Methylorubrum extorquens: one gene and its partner. The protein of the gene in region 2 binds, or shares a complex with, the protein of the main gene of each other region. Each region holds a gene or a part of one and is shown on either strand. Other genes may lie near its edges.

Region 1 (6,894 bases), 270 kb from region 2 along the record:
GCGGCAGAGTCGCGTCGCTCGGGTTCGAGCAGGATGTCGGCGCTGATGCGGCTCTGTGCGAGTTGCTCGGCGACGATGAAGCGGGACTCGGCCGAGGCGATGACCGTCGGCCGGGCGAACACGGCCTGGTCGGCGACGCGGCGGACGGTGGCCTGGAAGGTCGAGGTTGCGGGATCGACCAGCGGCGTGAACTGCTTCGGCATGCTCTCGCGCGAGGCCGGCCACAGCCGCGTACCCGAGCCGCCGCACAGGATCACGGGCAGGATTTTTTCGTGGTCTGCCTCGGCCATGGCCCAGCCCCGTCGCGGATCGAGAGGCGCCAGCCGGTCGGACAAAGGTGCGGGAGCGGCGGGCGCGAAAATTGACCCTGCCGTCTTAGCCGATCCCCCCGCACGCCACCACGATACGGGCCATGCGGCCTGCGATTCAGGTAAATTCGCGAAAGCATCGTCCTGGATATCGGATCCAGGGCGATGCTTTCGCCCGTTGGTCTTGCATCATCTCTTCCGAAAGCCGGAGGCCACCTTTCGGGACGATGCGCTCGAAACTCGGATGAGGAGCGGCGGGGTTCAGCCGCCGCCTGGCCTTTCCGAAACGCTACTCGGCCGCCTGCCGCTCGCCGTAGCCGAGGCGGCTGTTGAGTTCGCCGAGCAGCTTCACCGCCGCTTCCGCGATCACGGTGCCCGGTGGGAAGATCGCCGAGGCGCCCGCGGCGTAGAGGGCGTCGTAATCGCCCGGTGGGATCACGCCGCCGACCACGATCATCACGTCGTCGCGGCCCTCCTGCTTCAGGGCGGCCTTGAGTTCCGGCACCAGCGTCAGGTGGCCCGCCGCCAGCGAGGAGACGCCGACGATGTGCACGTCGTTCTCGACTGCTTGGCGTGCCGCCTCGTCGGGCGTGGCGAAGAGCGGCCCGATATCGACGTCGAAGCCGAGATCGGCGAAGGCCGAGGCGATCACCTTCTGGCCGCGATCGTGCCCGTCCTGGCCCATCTTGGCGACCAGGATGCGCGGGCGGCGCCCGTCATTCTCCTCAAAAGCCTCGACGAGGCCGCGCACCTTCTCCACCACCGGCGACATGCCGCCCACCTCCCGCTTGTAGACGCCTGAGATCGAGCGGATCTCGGCGCGGTGACGGCCCCATGCCTTCTCCAGCGCCTCCGAGATCTCGCCGACCGTGGCCTTGGCCCGCGCCGCGTTCACCGCCAGTTCGAGCAGGTTGCCCTCGCCGTCCGCGGCCTTCGTCAGGGCGGCCAAAGCCGCATCGACGTCGGCCTGGTTGCGCTCGGCGCGCAGGCGCTTGAGCTTGTCGATCTGCTTGGCGCGCACGTCGGCGTTGTCGACGCGCAGCAGGTCGATCTTCATCTCGTCGTTGGGCTTGTACTTGTTGATGCCGACGATCGTCTGGCGCCCGGAATCGATCCGCGCCTGCGCGCGCGCCGCCGCCTCCTCGATGCGCAGCTTCGGGATGCCGGCCTCGATGGCTTTGGCCATGCCACCCAGCGCCTCGACCTCGCGAATATGCTCCCAGGCGCGGTCGGCGATGTCCCGGGTCAGCCGCTCGACATAGTAGGAGCCGCCCCACGGATCGATGATCCGCGTCGTGCCGCTCTCCTGCTGCAGGAAGAGCTGGGTGTTGCGGGCGATGCGGGCCGAGAAGTCGGTCGGCAGCGCCAGCGCCTCGTCGAGCGCGTTGGTGTGGAGCGATTGCGTGCCGCCCTGCGTCGCCGCCATCGCCTCGATGCAGGTGCGGGTGACGTTGTTGAACACGTCCTGCGCCGTCAGCGACCAACCGCTCGTCTGCGAGTGGGTGCGCAGGGGCAGCGACTTGTCGCTCTTCGGCTCGAACTCCTTGACGAGCTTGGCCCAGATCAGGCGCGCGGCCCGCATCTTGGCGATCTCCATGAAGAAGTTCATCCCGATCGCCCAGAAGAACGACAGGCGCGGGGCGAACTGGTCGATGGTCAGGCCCGCGGCCAGACCCGCCTTGATGTACTCGACACCGTCGGCGAGCGTGTAGGCGAGTTCCAGATCCTGCGTCGCCCCGGCTTCCTGCATGTGGTAGCCGGAGATCGAGATCGAGTTGAACTTCGGCATGTTCTTCGAGGTGTAGCCGAAGATGTCCGAGATGATCCGCATCGATCCCTTGGGGGGATAGATGTAGGTGTTGCGGACCATGAATTCCTTGAGGATGTCGTTCTGGATCGTGCCGGCGAGCTTTTCCGGCGGCACGCCCTGCTCCTCGGCCGCGACGATGTAGAGGGCGAGCACGGGCAGCACCGCGCCGTTCATCGTCATCGACACCGTCATCTCGTCCAGCGGAATGCCGGAGAACAGCGTGCGCATGTCGTAGATCGAGTCGATCGCGACACCCGCCATGCCGACATCGCCCGAGACGCGCGGGTGGTCCGAATCGTAGCCGCGGTGCGTCGCGAGATCGAAAGCGACGGAGAGGCCCTTCTGGCCCGCGGCCAAGTTGCGCCGATAGAAGGCGTTCGAATCCTCGGCCGTGGAGAAGCCGGCATATTGCCGGATCGTCCAGGGCTGGGTGACGTACATCGCCGGATAGGGCCCGCGCAGGTAGGGCGGCAGGCCGGGGAACGAGTCGATCCCCTCGCAGCTCTCGCGGTCCTCAGGGCCGTAGAAGCCCTTCACCGGAATGCCCTCGGGCGTCATCCACGGCTCCCCGGCCGGCGGCGGCGGCGCCTTGAAGCCGTCGGCCGCATAGGCGACGGAGGCGAAATCGGGGATGCGGGAGCTCATCGTGCGTCTGTTCCTGGCGTCAGTCTCGGCGTCGGCGGAGACGGTGATTTTTTTTGAGCATTATAGGCAAGCCACCAAACGCGGCTACTGTCCAGAAGGCTTGGCTCAGCGGCCGCGCTTGCGCCGGTTTCCTGTCACGTGATGACGGCCACGCGCATCCCAGCGCACGCTCGGCGCCGGCCCCGACGGCGCGGCGAGCCACGCCCGTCGCTGCGCGATCAGAGCCTTGAGCCGTTCGGCCCGCTTTTCCTTGCGGGCGCAGTCGCAGGCGCAATCGGGGTCGAAGCCGTGGGGACCGCCCTCTCCCGAGAAAAGGCTGATCACTGCCATCACAAGGCCGACCACGCCGATTACGCCGATCACCAGCGCCGGCCACGCGAGGCCGAGCCCGATGAGGACGGCGATGGCCGCCTTGCCCGCCAGCGTCCCGACCAGCTTCACTTTCAGGAGAGCGCCGAAGGTCGCCGCTGCGCCGGCCGATCCGCGTAGCGCCCGCAAGCTTCGCCTGCGAAAGCGCTTGCGCGCCATGAGCGCTTCGAGCCGGTGCAGTTCGCGTTCCATCCGCCGCCGGGCGGGTGCCCGATCCTCCACCGCGTTCGCCTGCACGCCCCCTCCCCGCTGCGCTTGCCGCGCCGAGTGTGGGCTGAGGCGAGCGTGACCGTCAAACCGCCGCTTTCCGCGGCTCGGGTCGTGCTGAGCGCACGGCGGAGGTTCGAACGGAATGGCGACGGGGCGAAGGGCACCGAGTGCGGCACGGAACTGGCCGTTCCTGGCTGGCTTCGTCGCGGCCGAGAGTCGGCTCGGCGAGCGCGCCCAGGCCATCGGCCGTCTGCCGGCCTTCGCCTACGAGTTCGTCAGGTTCGGGGTGAAGCAGGGCTGGGCCTGCCTGTTCGGCGGCTTGATCTGCGCACTGCTCATCGGCACGCACCTGTTCTACCCGGCCGACGCGCTGCTCTCGCGCTACGATTTCCTGACGCTCGCGGCGGTGCTGATCCAAATCGCGCTGCTGGCGCTCGGCATGGAGACCTGGGAGGAGGCCAAGGTCATCGCGCTCTACCACGTCGTCGGGACGGCGATGGAGATCTTCAAGACCGGCGTCGGCTCATGGATCTACCCGGAGGCGAGCCTGCTGAAGATCATGGGCGTGCCGCTGTTCACCGGCTTCATGTATGCCAGCATCGGCTCCTACATCGCCCGCGTCTGGCGCCTGTTCGACTTCCGCTTCACCCGGCATCCGCCGCTGGCCTTCACGCTGCCGCTGGCGGGCGCGATCTACCTCAACTTCTTCAGCCACCATTACGTGGCCGACCTACGCGCGATGCTGTTCATTGCGACCGGCGTGCTGTTCGGGGGCACGGTCGTGCATTTCAAGGTCTGGCACGTGCATCGGCCAATGCCGCTGCTGCTCGGCTTCGTTCTCGTGTCGCTCTTCATCTGGCTGGCCGAGAACATCGGCACGGCAAGCCGCGTCTGGCTCTACCCGAACCAGGCGGCCGGCTGGTCGCCGGTCTCGGCGGCCAAGCTCGGCTCGTGGTTCCTGCTGATGATCGTGTCCTACGTGCTGGTCACACTGGTGAGCCGGCCGGAGCCTTGCCCCGAGGCGGCACCCGCGCGGCCCGCCGATCCGGCTGAGCCGCGACCCGCGCGCTAGAGCCGTATCCGACCCCATTGCATCAGGCCGGCATCTCTAGGCCCTTGTTCTGACGCGCATTCTTTCGACGAACCGGTTCCCGCTTCGTCGGAAGGCGCATCAAGGCCGCGATCAGTTGACGTAGGTGCGGATCCAGTTCGGGGAGAGGATTTCGCCCTCTTCTGTGATGATCCAGGGCTGCTTCGAGGGGTCGCCGAGGGCGCCCTTCGCGGCGAGGAGCGCCTCGCGCAGGGTGTCGTAGCGCTCGGGCTGGGCCAGGGGAGACGAGGCCGGCAGGGTGCGCCAGATCGTCAGGTCGGCAGGACGTTCGAGAGCTTCGGTTTCCATCTCTTGCTCTTCCTGTTCGAACCGGGCCCGTTCGCGAAAGGATCGCGGCGGCGGCGGGCGCCGCTGGGCCGGTATGCTCAAAGTTCTAGGGCGATCGAAGCATCTCTGGGGCGGCTTTGCGATCAATTCGAGTGCTCGATGACCAATCGACCACCGTTTCGTCGCAGTTCCTCACCTGAACCTTGCCTTGGTTTCGCCAAAAATTGGTCCAGACCCACCCACCGATGCCTTCTCATCAGTAGGACGACACTGCGTATGAAACAGTATGCAATTGGTTACTCTTCGTGGGGGCATTCCTCGGTGCGGTGCCGCACCCACCTTCGCTGTGTAGGAAAGCGGGGATTTGTTGACGGGACGCCACACCGGACACAGCTAAGTCTCAATCACCGGACTCGCGCGCTCGGCGGCGCGTCGGACCCGACTCTTGTGAGTTTGGTGGAGAGAACCTGAACGGGGCCCGTACCGCCGACGCGGCGCGGGTCGCGCGGTTCATGGTTGGACAAGGGCCGAGCAAGAACTGAGGTTGTCGTGCCGGATCGTTTCGTGCGCATCGCCTTGGGCGTGACGCTGGGCCTGCTGATCGCCTTCGTGGCGCAGCCCTACATCCTCGCCTTCCTGTATTCGGCGGACGCGCCGCGCTCGGTGGCCGCCCGCGGCGACCTCTCGGCGGCGGAGAAGACCACCGTCGATCTGTTCGCCCGCGCCTCGCCCTCCGTCGTCCACGTCTTCGCCCAGGCGGCGGCGCAGGGGCGCTCGCTGATGGAGCCGGACGACGAGTTCGGCCAAGGGCCGGGCGGTGGCGAGCAGCAGCAGGGCTCCGGGACGCAGACCGGCACCGGCTTCGTCTGGGATGCGGCCGGGCATGTCGTGACCAACAACCACGTCGTCGAGGCCGCGACGAAGGGCGGCGGCTCGATCTCCGTTCGGCTCGCCTCGGGCGAAGTGGTCGGGGCGCGGGTCGTCGGCACCGCACCGAGCTACGATCTCGCCGTGCTCCAACTCGGCCGTGTCGCCAAGATGCCCCCACCGCTCGCTGTCGGAACCTCGGCCGACCTTAAGGTTGGGCAATCGGCCTTCGCCATCGGCAATCCGTTCGGCCTCGACCACACCCTCACCACAGGAGTCATCAGCGCGCTCCAGCGGCGGCTGCCGACGCAGGAGGGTCGGGAACTGTCGGGCGTCATCCAGACCGATGCGGCGATCAATCCGGGCAATTCCGGCGGGCCATTGCTCGATTCCGCCGGGCGCCTGATCGGCGTCAACACTGCGATCTTCTCGCCCTCGGGCGCCAGCGCCGGCATCGGTTTCGCGGTGCCCGTCGATGTCGTCAACCGGGTGGTGCCGGACCTCATTAAGAACGGGCGGGTGCGCAATCCTGGCATCGGCATCATCGCCGGCCAGGAGGCGACCGCCGCCCGGCTCGGCATCGACGGCGTCGTGGTGCTGCGGGTGCTCCCCGGCTCGCCCGCGGCGCAGGCCGGCTTGCGCGGCGTCGATCCCCGCAGCGGCACGATCGGCGACGTCATCGTCGGCGCCAACGGCCGCCCGGTCCACCGCTTGTCGGACCTGACCGCCGTGGTCGAGGAAGCGGGCCTCGACCGCCCGGTGAGCCTGCTGGTGGAGCGCGACGGCCGGGTGCGGACGGTACGGGTGAACACCGCTGACGTGGCGCAGACGCGGTTGTAATTCCGCTCCGAGCGGAGCGACAGCCTGACGCCGTGGAGGCGGCCGCCGGCGTTTGAGGCCGGAAGGAAACCAGGGTGATCGCTTCAAGCGATTACCCTGCCCTGCGCCGGAAGAGCGCTTTACGCGCGCACCGAACCGGCCGATGACCGCGGGATGCTCATCGCCCTCGGCCTTCTGGCGCTCATCGGATTCTGGTGGCTCGGCCGCCGCAACGGGCGCTTGCCCTTCGGCCTGACGCCGCGCCTGCTCGCCGGCTACGCCCTGCTGGCGGCGGCCTTCGCACTGTCGCTCAAAGGGAGCTTCGTCCTGGCCTTTCTGCTCGGCGGTGGAGGCGTCTGGCTGACGGAGGGCGAGGCGGGCGTGATCCGGCGGGTCCGCGCGTGGCGCGGGCAGCGGGAGCCGCGGCAAGGGGGTGCACGGCAAGTGCGGACGGCCGCCGTTGAGTTCGACCTTCGCGCCGATGGCGA
Region 2 (6,733 bases):
CAACAACTGCGCCAAGAACGGCATCCTCGCGATCATCGTCTCGCCGGAGGATCTAGAGAAGCTGTTCCAGGACGCGGAGCGCGGCGCCAACGCGACGCTGACGATCGATCTCGCCGCGCAGACCATCAAGGGCCCGGACGGCGGCACCCTGCATTTCGACATCGACGAGGGCCGCAAGCACAACCTGCTCAACGGCCTCGACGAGATCGGCCTGACCCTAGACCAGAAGTCTCCGGCGATCGACGCCTACGAGGCGAAGCTCGCCCAGCGCGAATGGGCATGACTGGCGGCTAGAGCGCATTCCGACGAAGTGGAAACCGGTTCGTCGAAAGAATGCGCGTCAAAACAAGGATCGAGAGACGCCGGCCTGATGCAATCAGGTCGGATATGGCTCTAAAGCCCTGCCCCGCAGGGCGAGCACCCGCGCCGCCTCGATGAAGGCTTCGGCCCAGAGATCGAGCGCGGGCCGGTCGCGCCCTCCGCCAGGTTTCGGACGCCGGGTGCGCGGCGGCATCGGAATGTGCAGGAACAAAGCCGGCCGCCCCGTCGCCAGCACCTGGTAGTACGAAGCGTTGCACAGGTAGCGTCCGGCCTCGCGCGAGGCGGCGGCATCGAGGCCGGCGCGCCTCAAGGCCACCCGCACCTGCGCCGCCGCGGCGCTCCGGCGCTGCGCCGGGCCGTCCGGGTCGAACGCGAGGGAACGCCCCACCGCCCCGCTCGCATCGGGAAACAACCGGCTGACCCGGTTGACCGCGCGGGTCTCGACACAGACGCGGGAGCGGCGCGCGGCAACCCCGATCATGAGCACGGCGCGCGGGCCCCTGGCCAGGGCCGGAGCCAGCCCCGTGTCGAGAGCGTCGTAGCGCGTGTCCAGCACGAGGCAGTGCGGCGTGTGGCCGAGGATGCGGCGCAGATGCGGTGACGCCGCCAGACGCCGGGCAAGGCGGGCGCTCGGGTTGTCGGGCACGGTCGGGAACGGGCCGAAGCCCGTGATGAGCAGGCGGCTCACAACCCTATCAGGGTCGCGATCGCATCGGCGCCGGCAGCGGGTGAGTGCTCGCCGCCCGCGACCGCCCGCTCCGCCTCGGCGGTGGCTTGGCGCACTTCCGCGCTGCCGACGAGGCGCTGGTGCAGTCGCTCGTGGACGAGCGCCCACATCCACTTCACGTCCTGCTCGCGGCGCTTGCCCGCGATCTCGCCGGTGGCGGTGAGCTTGCCGCGGTGATCCTCGATCCGGCTCCAGAGGGAATCGAGGCCCTTGCCGTGCAGGCCGGAGATCGTGACCACCGGCGGCGTCCACGTGGCGGACGGCGGCGTCAGGATGTGGAGCGCGGCGCGGTACTCGGAGGCGGCGGCACTCGCCCGGCGCTCGCCGTCGCCATCGTCGGCCTTGTTGACCGCGATCATGTCGGCGAGTTCCAGGATGCCCTTCTTGATGCCCTGAAGCTCGTCGCCGGCCCCCGGCAGCATCAGCACGAGGAAGAAGTCGGTGAGGTCGGCCACCGCCGTCTCCGACTGGCCGACGCCGACGGTCTCGACCAGGATGACGTCGAAGCCCGCCGCCTCGCACAGCAGCATGGTCTCGCGGGTCTTGGCCGCGACGCCGCCGAGGGTGCCCGAGGAGGGCGAGGGCCGGATGAAGGCGTTGCGATCGATGGCCAGCCGCGCCATCCGCGTCTTGTCGCCGAGGATCGAGCCGCCAGTGCGGGTCGAGGACGGATCGACGGCCAGCACCGCCACCTTGTGGCCCGCCGCCGTCAGGAGCGAACCCAGGGCGTCGATCGTGGTGGATTTGCCGACGCCCGGCACGCCGGTAATGCCGACGCGGATCGCGCGGCCGGTCTGCGGCAGCACCGCGTCGATGAGGTCGCGCACCGCCGCCCGATGATCGGCCCGGCGCGACTCGGCGAGCGTGATGGCGCGGGCGAGCGCTGCCCGGTCTCCGGCCAGAAGCCGCTCGCGGAGTGTGTCCATGTCGGGAAGGGTCGCGCTCATGCCCCCTTCATGCCGGGGCGTCGCGCGGGCGTCGAGTGCCCAAAATCCCAATCGTGCCCCGCCACGGTCAAGATCGTGCGCGAAGGAGGGGAGCCCAGCGCCGGCTTGCCACCGGAGCGGGATTCTTCGGGGACTCGAAACCGCTCATGCAGCCCTCCGACGCGACCCGCCGCTCCCTCCTGCGCCTCATGGGTTTGGCGGGCGTGGCCGGCCTCTCCCCTGCCCTGTCGGCCTGCGTCATGGATGGGCTTGCCACCGGCACCGTCGGCGAGACGCAGTCGGCGCTCGACGTGAGCCCGGTGCTCCTCATCGCCACCACCCGTCGCCCGGCCAGCGGCAATCCGCCCAAAGCACCGTTCTTCGGCTCGGAGCGCGGCCGGGGCCTGAGCTTTGCCGAGGCGCGCATGACTGCGCCGGACCGCTCGCTGATCGGCAAGGTCTCGTCGGTGGTGAGCGGCGATTGGGGCGTCCGCTCCGTCGGCGACGTCACCACGGGGTCGGGCGCGGCGGCGGCCTTCGCCCAATCCGCCTTCGGCCGCGACGTGCTGATCTACGTCCACGGCTACCGCGAGAGCTTCGAATCCGCCGCGGTGAGCGCCGCCCGCCTCTCCGACGGCATCCGCTTCAACGGCGCCTCGGCGCTGTTCACCTGGCCCTCGGCCGCGGCGACCTTCGATTACGGCTACGACCGCGAGAGCGCGCTGTGGTCCCGCGACGCCCTCGAGGATCTTCTGAAAACCGTGGCGACCACGCCGAGCGGCGGGCGCATCCATATCGTCGCTCACTCGATGGGCACGCTCCTCACGCTGGAGACCCTGCGCATGTTGCGGGCCGAGGCCGGCGAGGCGGCGGTCGCCCGGATCGGCGCGGTGGTGCTGGCCGCCCCCGACATCGACATCGACCTGTTCGCCAACGGCGTCGAGCGCCTGGGGCCGGACGCCAAGCGCATCACCGTCATCTCGGCGACGAACGACCGGGCGCTCGAACTCTCCGGCGCCATCGCGGGCGGCGTCGTCCGCGCAGGCGCCGCGGACCGGGAGCGCCTGGAGGCCCTGGGCGTGCGCGTGGCCGATGCCTCGGATTATGGCGGCGGCCTGTTCAACCACGACCTGTTCCTGTCGAACCGCGAGGTTCAGGCCGTCGTCAAGCGGGCCGTCTCGCGGGGCAGCAGCGGCACCTGAGGCAAATTCAGTGGCGTGATACCTCGCTTTGCGGCGATTGCCGGGAACGCGTGGCTTTGGCCCATCGACGAATCCGACTCCGCCGTCCTACAAGCGCCGCCGAACCCGGCCAGTCCGGTCCGGGTTTCCCGCGCAAAGCCGCCCGTCGGCCCGCGGCTCTTTCCCCTCTTTCGAGGACAGTCCCGATGTTCACGCTCGAGATCGACGGCAAGGCGATCGCGGTCATCAACGGCGACGAGGCGACCGCCCGCGACCTGTTCACCTGCGACGGCTTCAAGGAAGACATCCGCACGATGACGATCGACGGCCAGCCGATCTGGAACGGCACGTCGGATCTGACCGTACGCAAGGCCAGCGAGGACGAGATCGAAGAGTTCGAAGACGCGCTCGCCTCCGATGACGGCGAGGGCGATTTCGAGCCCGACGCGCAGCATGAAGCGGAAGGCGACAGCTCGGACGACGAGGACGAGGCCGACATCGTCTTCCTCGTGGACATCGACGACGAGGACGAGGATCAGACGCTCGACGCGTGACGGAACGCAAATCTCCGCGCGAGGACAGGCCATGCCGGCAATTTCCGCCGGCGTGGCCATACGATCGGGAGGCGCAACTATCCCTCCCGCACCACCTGCATCGACGTTCCCGCTGATTCGTTCGCTTGGATCGGCTCGCAGCGCCCCCCGAGATGGCGCGCCAAGAAGTCTTCCGCACGCGCGAAGAAGGCGAGCCGGTTGGCCGGGCGCACGAGGCCGTGGCCCTCGTCCAGGAACAGCAGGTAGGTCACCGGGATGCCGCCCCGCTCCATCGCGGCGACCATCTGGTCGGATTCGGCCTGCTTCACCCGCGGATCGTTGGCGCCCTGCACGATCAGCAGCGGCGCCTTGATCCGGTCGGCAAAGTAGACCGGGGAGCGCTCGCGGATGAGGGCCATGCCCTCCTCGGTGTCGGGATCGCCGATGGCGCGATGGAGTTGCGCCCGCATCGCCTCCCAGTAGGGCGGGATCGTCCGCACCAGGGTTTCGAGGTTGGCCGGGCCGACGAGGTCGATGCCGCAGGCGTAGGATCCCGGGTTGCGGGTCAGCGCCATCAGCGTGGCATAGCCGCCGTAGCTGCCGCCCATGATCGCCACGCGAGCGGGATCGGCCACACCCTGCGCCACGGCCCAGGCGACGGCATCGCTGAGGTCGTCGTCCATCCGCCGGCCCCATTCGCGGTCACCCGCATTGAGGAAGGCTTTCCCGAAGCCGGTCGAGGAGCGGAAGTTGACGCTGAGCGCGGCATAGCCGCGGTTGGCCAGCCATTGATGGATGCCGTCGAAGCCGAAGCTGTCGCGCGCCCACGGGCCGCCATGGACGAGCAGCACGAGCGGGCCGGGGCCCTGCGCATCGAGCGGGCGGGTCAGATACGAGACGAGATCGAGGCCGTCGCGGGAGCGGATGATCGCCGGGCTCATCGGGGCGAGCGGCGCACCCTCCAGCTCCGGACGGGCGCTGCCGAGCGAGCGCAGGCTCTTCGCCCGCCGATCGTAGATCGCAGCCTCGCCGACGCGGGTGTCGGCGCGGGCCACCACGATCCAGAGCGAATCGTCCTCGGTGCGGCTTGCCGGGTACCAGTCGCCGAGCCCCTGTGTTTCGAGGAAGGCGAAGTCGTCGGTGAAGCGCGGGTCGAGCACGTGCCAGGATTTGCGGGCATGAGTGACCGAGTAGGCCACCGGCTCGTGCGTCTCGGCATCCTGCAGCACCGCGCCGATATCCGCCTCCTCGTGCGCGGCGAGCACGCGGGTCTCACCGGTGGCGAGATCGATGCGGGTGAGCGCCGCGGTGTTGCGCCCGCGGCTGTCGCGGCAGAACAGGGCGGTGCCGGCCGCGTCGAGGTTCTCCGCGCCGGAGACGCGGGCATCCTCGGGCGGGAAGGTGAGCCACGGCTTCCATTTCGCGCCGTCGGGGGCGATCAACTGGCTCGAACCGTCCGGAAGGTTGCGGAAGGCGAAGCGCACCGTGTAGCGCTCGTCGATCAGGAAGCCGGCGAAGCCCGGATTTTCAGCCACCAAGCGGCGCTCGCCGGTAGCGAGATCGACGCTGTGCAGGTCGTGGAAGCGCGCGTCGCGGTCGTTGATCGCTACGAGCACGCGGTCGCGCACGATGCGGCTGAGGCCGACGATCGCCGCGGCGATGCCGGGGATCGGCGTCAGGTCGCGCCGCTCGCCCGTTTCGAGATCGACGGCGTAGAGGTGGTGGTTCTCGTCGCCGTCCGCGTCCTGCACGTAGAGGAGGTGGCGCCCGTCATAGGCGAAGGCATAGGCGTCGATGCCGCGGCGGCGGTCGGTCGTGACGGGCGCGGCCGCATCGAGATCGTCGATCGGTGCCGACCAGATGTTGAGAACGCCCTCATGCGGCGCCACCCAGCCGAGGCGGCGTCCGTCGGGGCTGATCTGATGGCCGTAGCGCGTCGGGTTGCCGAAGAGATGCGCGCGCGGGATCAGATCGACCATGATGTTTCCTCGTGTCCGGCGCCCGCCGTTCGGAGACGGGCCCCCGTGCGAGGAAACTATCGCGGGATCAGCCGAGCACCACCACCTTCGCGCCGACTTCGACACGGTTGAACAGGTCGATGGCGTCCTGATTGATCATGCGGATGCAGCCCGAGGACACGCTCTTGCCGATGGAGTGCGGCTCCAGCGTGCCGTGGATGCGGAACAGCGTGTCCTTGTTGTTCTGCCAGAGATACATGGCGCGGGCGCCGAGCGGGTTGCGGCTGCCGCCGGGCACGCCGAGACCGCTCTGCAACTTGTCGACCTCGCGGGCGAGGTCCGGCCTGCGAGCGATCATCTCCTTGGGCGGATACCAATCCGGCCAGGCCTGCTTCGAGTTGACGGTGGCGCTGCCCGACCACGAGAAGCCCTGCTTGCCCACGCCAACGCCGTAGCGCCGTGCCCGGCCGTTCGGCAGGATGAGGTAGAGGAAATGCGCCTTGGGATCGACCACGATGGTGCCCGGCGCCTCGTTGGTGCGGAACTCGACCTCCTGGCGCAGGTAGATCGGGTTGAACTTCTTGTAAGGAATCGCCTGGACCGGGAAGGGCTCGTTGGCGAGCGCCGCGTAGGCCCGCGTGTAGTCGATCGGGCCGTTATCGGGCTCCTGCGGCGGCACCGGATAACCGGCCTGCTGCTGGCGCGGCGTCTGGTTCGGCGCCTCGGCGGCGGGCGGCTCGCCCATGCGCTCGGCCCGGCGACGGGCATAGGCCTCGGCGTCGAGGTCCGTCTGCGTCTCGGGCACCGGCCGCCCGTTGCTGACCCGGCCGTTATAGGGAACGTACTGCCCGCCACGGCGGCGGTAGAGCTGGCCGTTGCCGTCCTGATAGAGACGGTCGTCGTCGAACCCGTCGAAACTTTGGGCGAGGACGTGACCCGGCAGGGTCGCGAGCCCGAGGCTCGTCACGGCTCCGAGAAGAAGCTTACGGCGGTTCTGAACTGACATGGATCGCTCGATCGAAGTGGCCGGGCCGGGAAACGTCTCCGGAATACGGGGAAACGGTCACGATCATCCGGGCCGGCTGAA

The links.
Region 1: the proteins of meaB (region 2) and scpA are in contact, whole or in part, in a crystal structure (PDB 8DPB), measured with the Methylorubrum extorquens proteins. Residues at the interface, in SOR26638.1 of Methylorubrum extorquens: Arg20, Ala21, Ala24, Arg25, Thr28, Ser32, Arg33, Arg34, His37, Thr98, Gly99, Gly100, Ser101, Ile102, Leu103, Lys106, Thr107, Ala110, Ala113, Ile114, Asp115, Arg116, Ala118, Phe119, Ile120, Arg121, Pro122, Pro124; in SOR27001.1 of Methylorubrum extorquens: Glu577, Glu578, Asn579, Asp580, Gly581, Arg582, Arg583, Arg585, His596, Ala604, Ser605, Ala608, Asp609, Gly611, Phe612, Asp613, Val614, Asp615, Ile616, Gly617, Pro618, Leu619, Glu625, Arg628, Gln629, Val631, Glu632, Asn633, Asp634, Glu661.

What each region holds. Positions count from the first base shown.
Region 1 is NZ_JALJXF010000001.1:883,779-890,672, reverse strand. The notes cover bases 181-3,172. They hold scpA (methylmalonyl-CoA mutase), read right to left. Parts: upstream 2,764-3,172; coding sequence 598-2,763; downstream 181-597. Other genes in these bases: J2W78_RS04280 (purine permease), read right to left, coding at 2,869-3,172; J2W78_RS04290 (mannose-1-phosphate guanylyltransferase/mannose-6-phosphate isomerase), read right to left, coding at 181-290. Outside these bases: more of J2W78_RS04290, read right to left, coding at 1-180; more of J2W78_RS04280, read right to left, coding at 3,173-3,324; J2W78_RS04275 (DUF817 domain-containing protein), read left to right, coding at 3,485-4,414; J2W78_RS04270 (hypothetical protein), read right to left, coding at 4,526-4,741; J2W78_RS04265 (S1C family serine protease), read left to right, coding at 5,270-6,427; J2W78_RS04260 (J domain-containing protein), read left to right, coding at 6,581-6,894. UniProt on the Escherichia coli protein: Catalyzes the interconversion of succinyl-CoA and methylmalonyl-CoA. Could be part of a pathway that converts succinate to propionate.
Region 2 is NZ_JALJXF010000001.1:615,032-621,764, reverse strand. Bases 1-2,831 are described here. They hold meaB (methylmalonyl Co-A mutase-associated GTPase MeaB), read right to left. Parts: upstream 1,996-2,831; coding sequence 1,006-1,995; downstream 1-1,005. Other genes in these bases: J2W78_RS03015 (alpha/beta hydrolase), read left to right, coding at 2,142-2,831; J2W78_RS03025 (peptidase C15), read right to left, coding at 377-1,009; leuD (3-isopropylmalate dehydratase small subunit), read left to right, coding at 1-283. In the rest of the region: more of J2W78_RS03015, read left to right, coding at 2,832-3,176; J2W78_RS03010 (hypothetical protein), read left to right, coding at 3,362-3,709; J2W78_RS03005 (S9 family peptidase), read right to left, coding at 3,787-5,667; J2W78_RS03000 (L,D-transpeptidase), read right to left, coding at 5,735-6,652. UniProt on the Escherichia coli protein: Binds and hydrolyzes GTP. Likely functions as a G-protein chaperone that assists AdoCbl cofactor delivery to the methylmalonyl-CoA mutase (MCM) ScpA and reactivation of the enzyme during catalysis.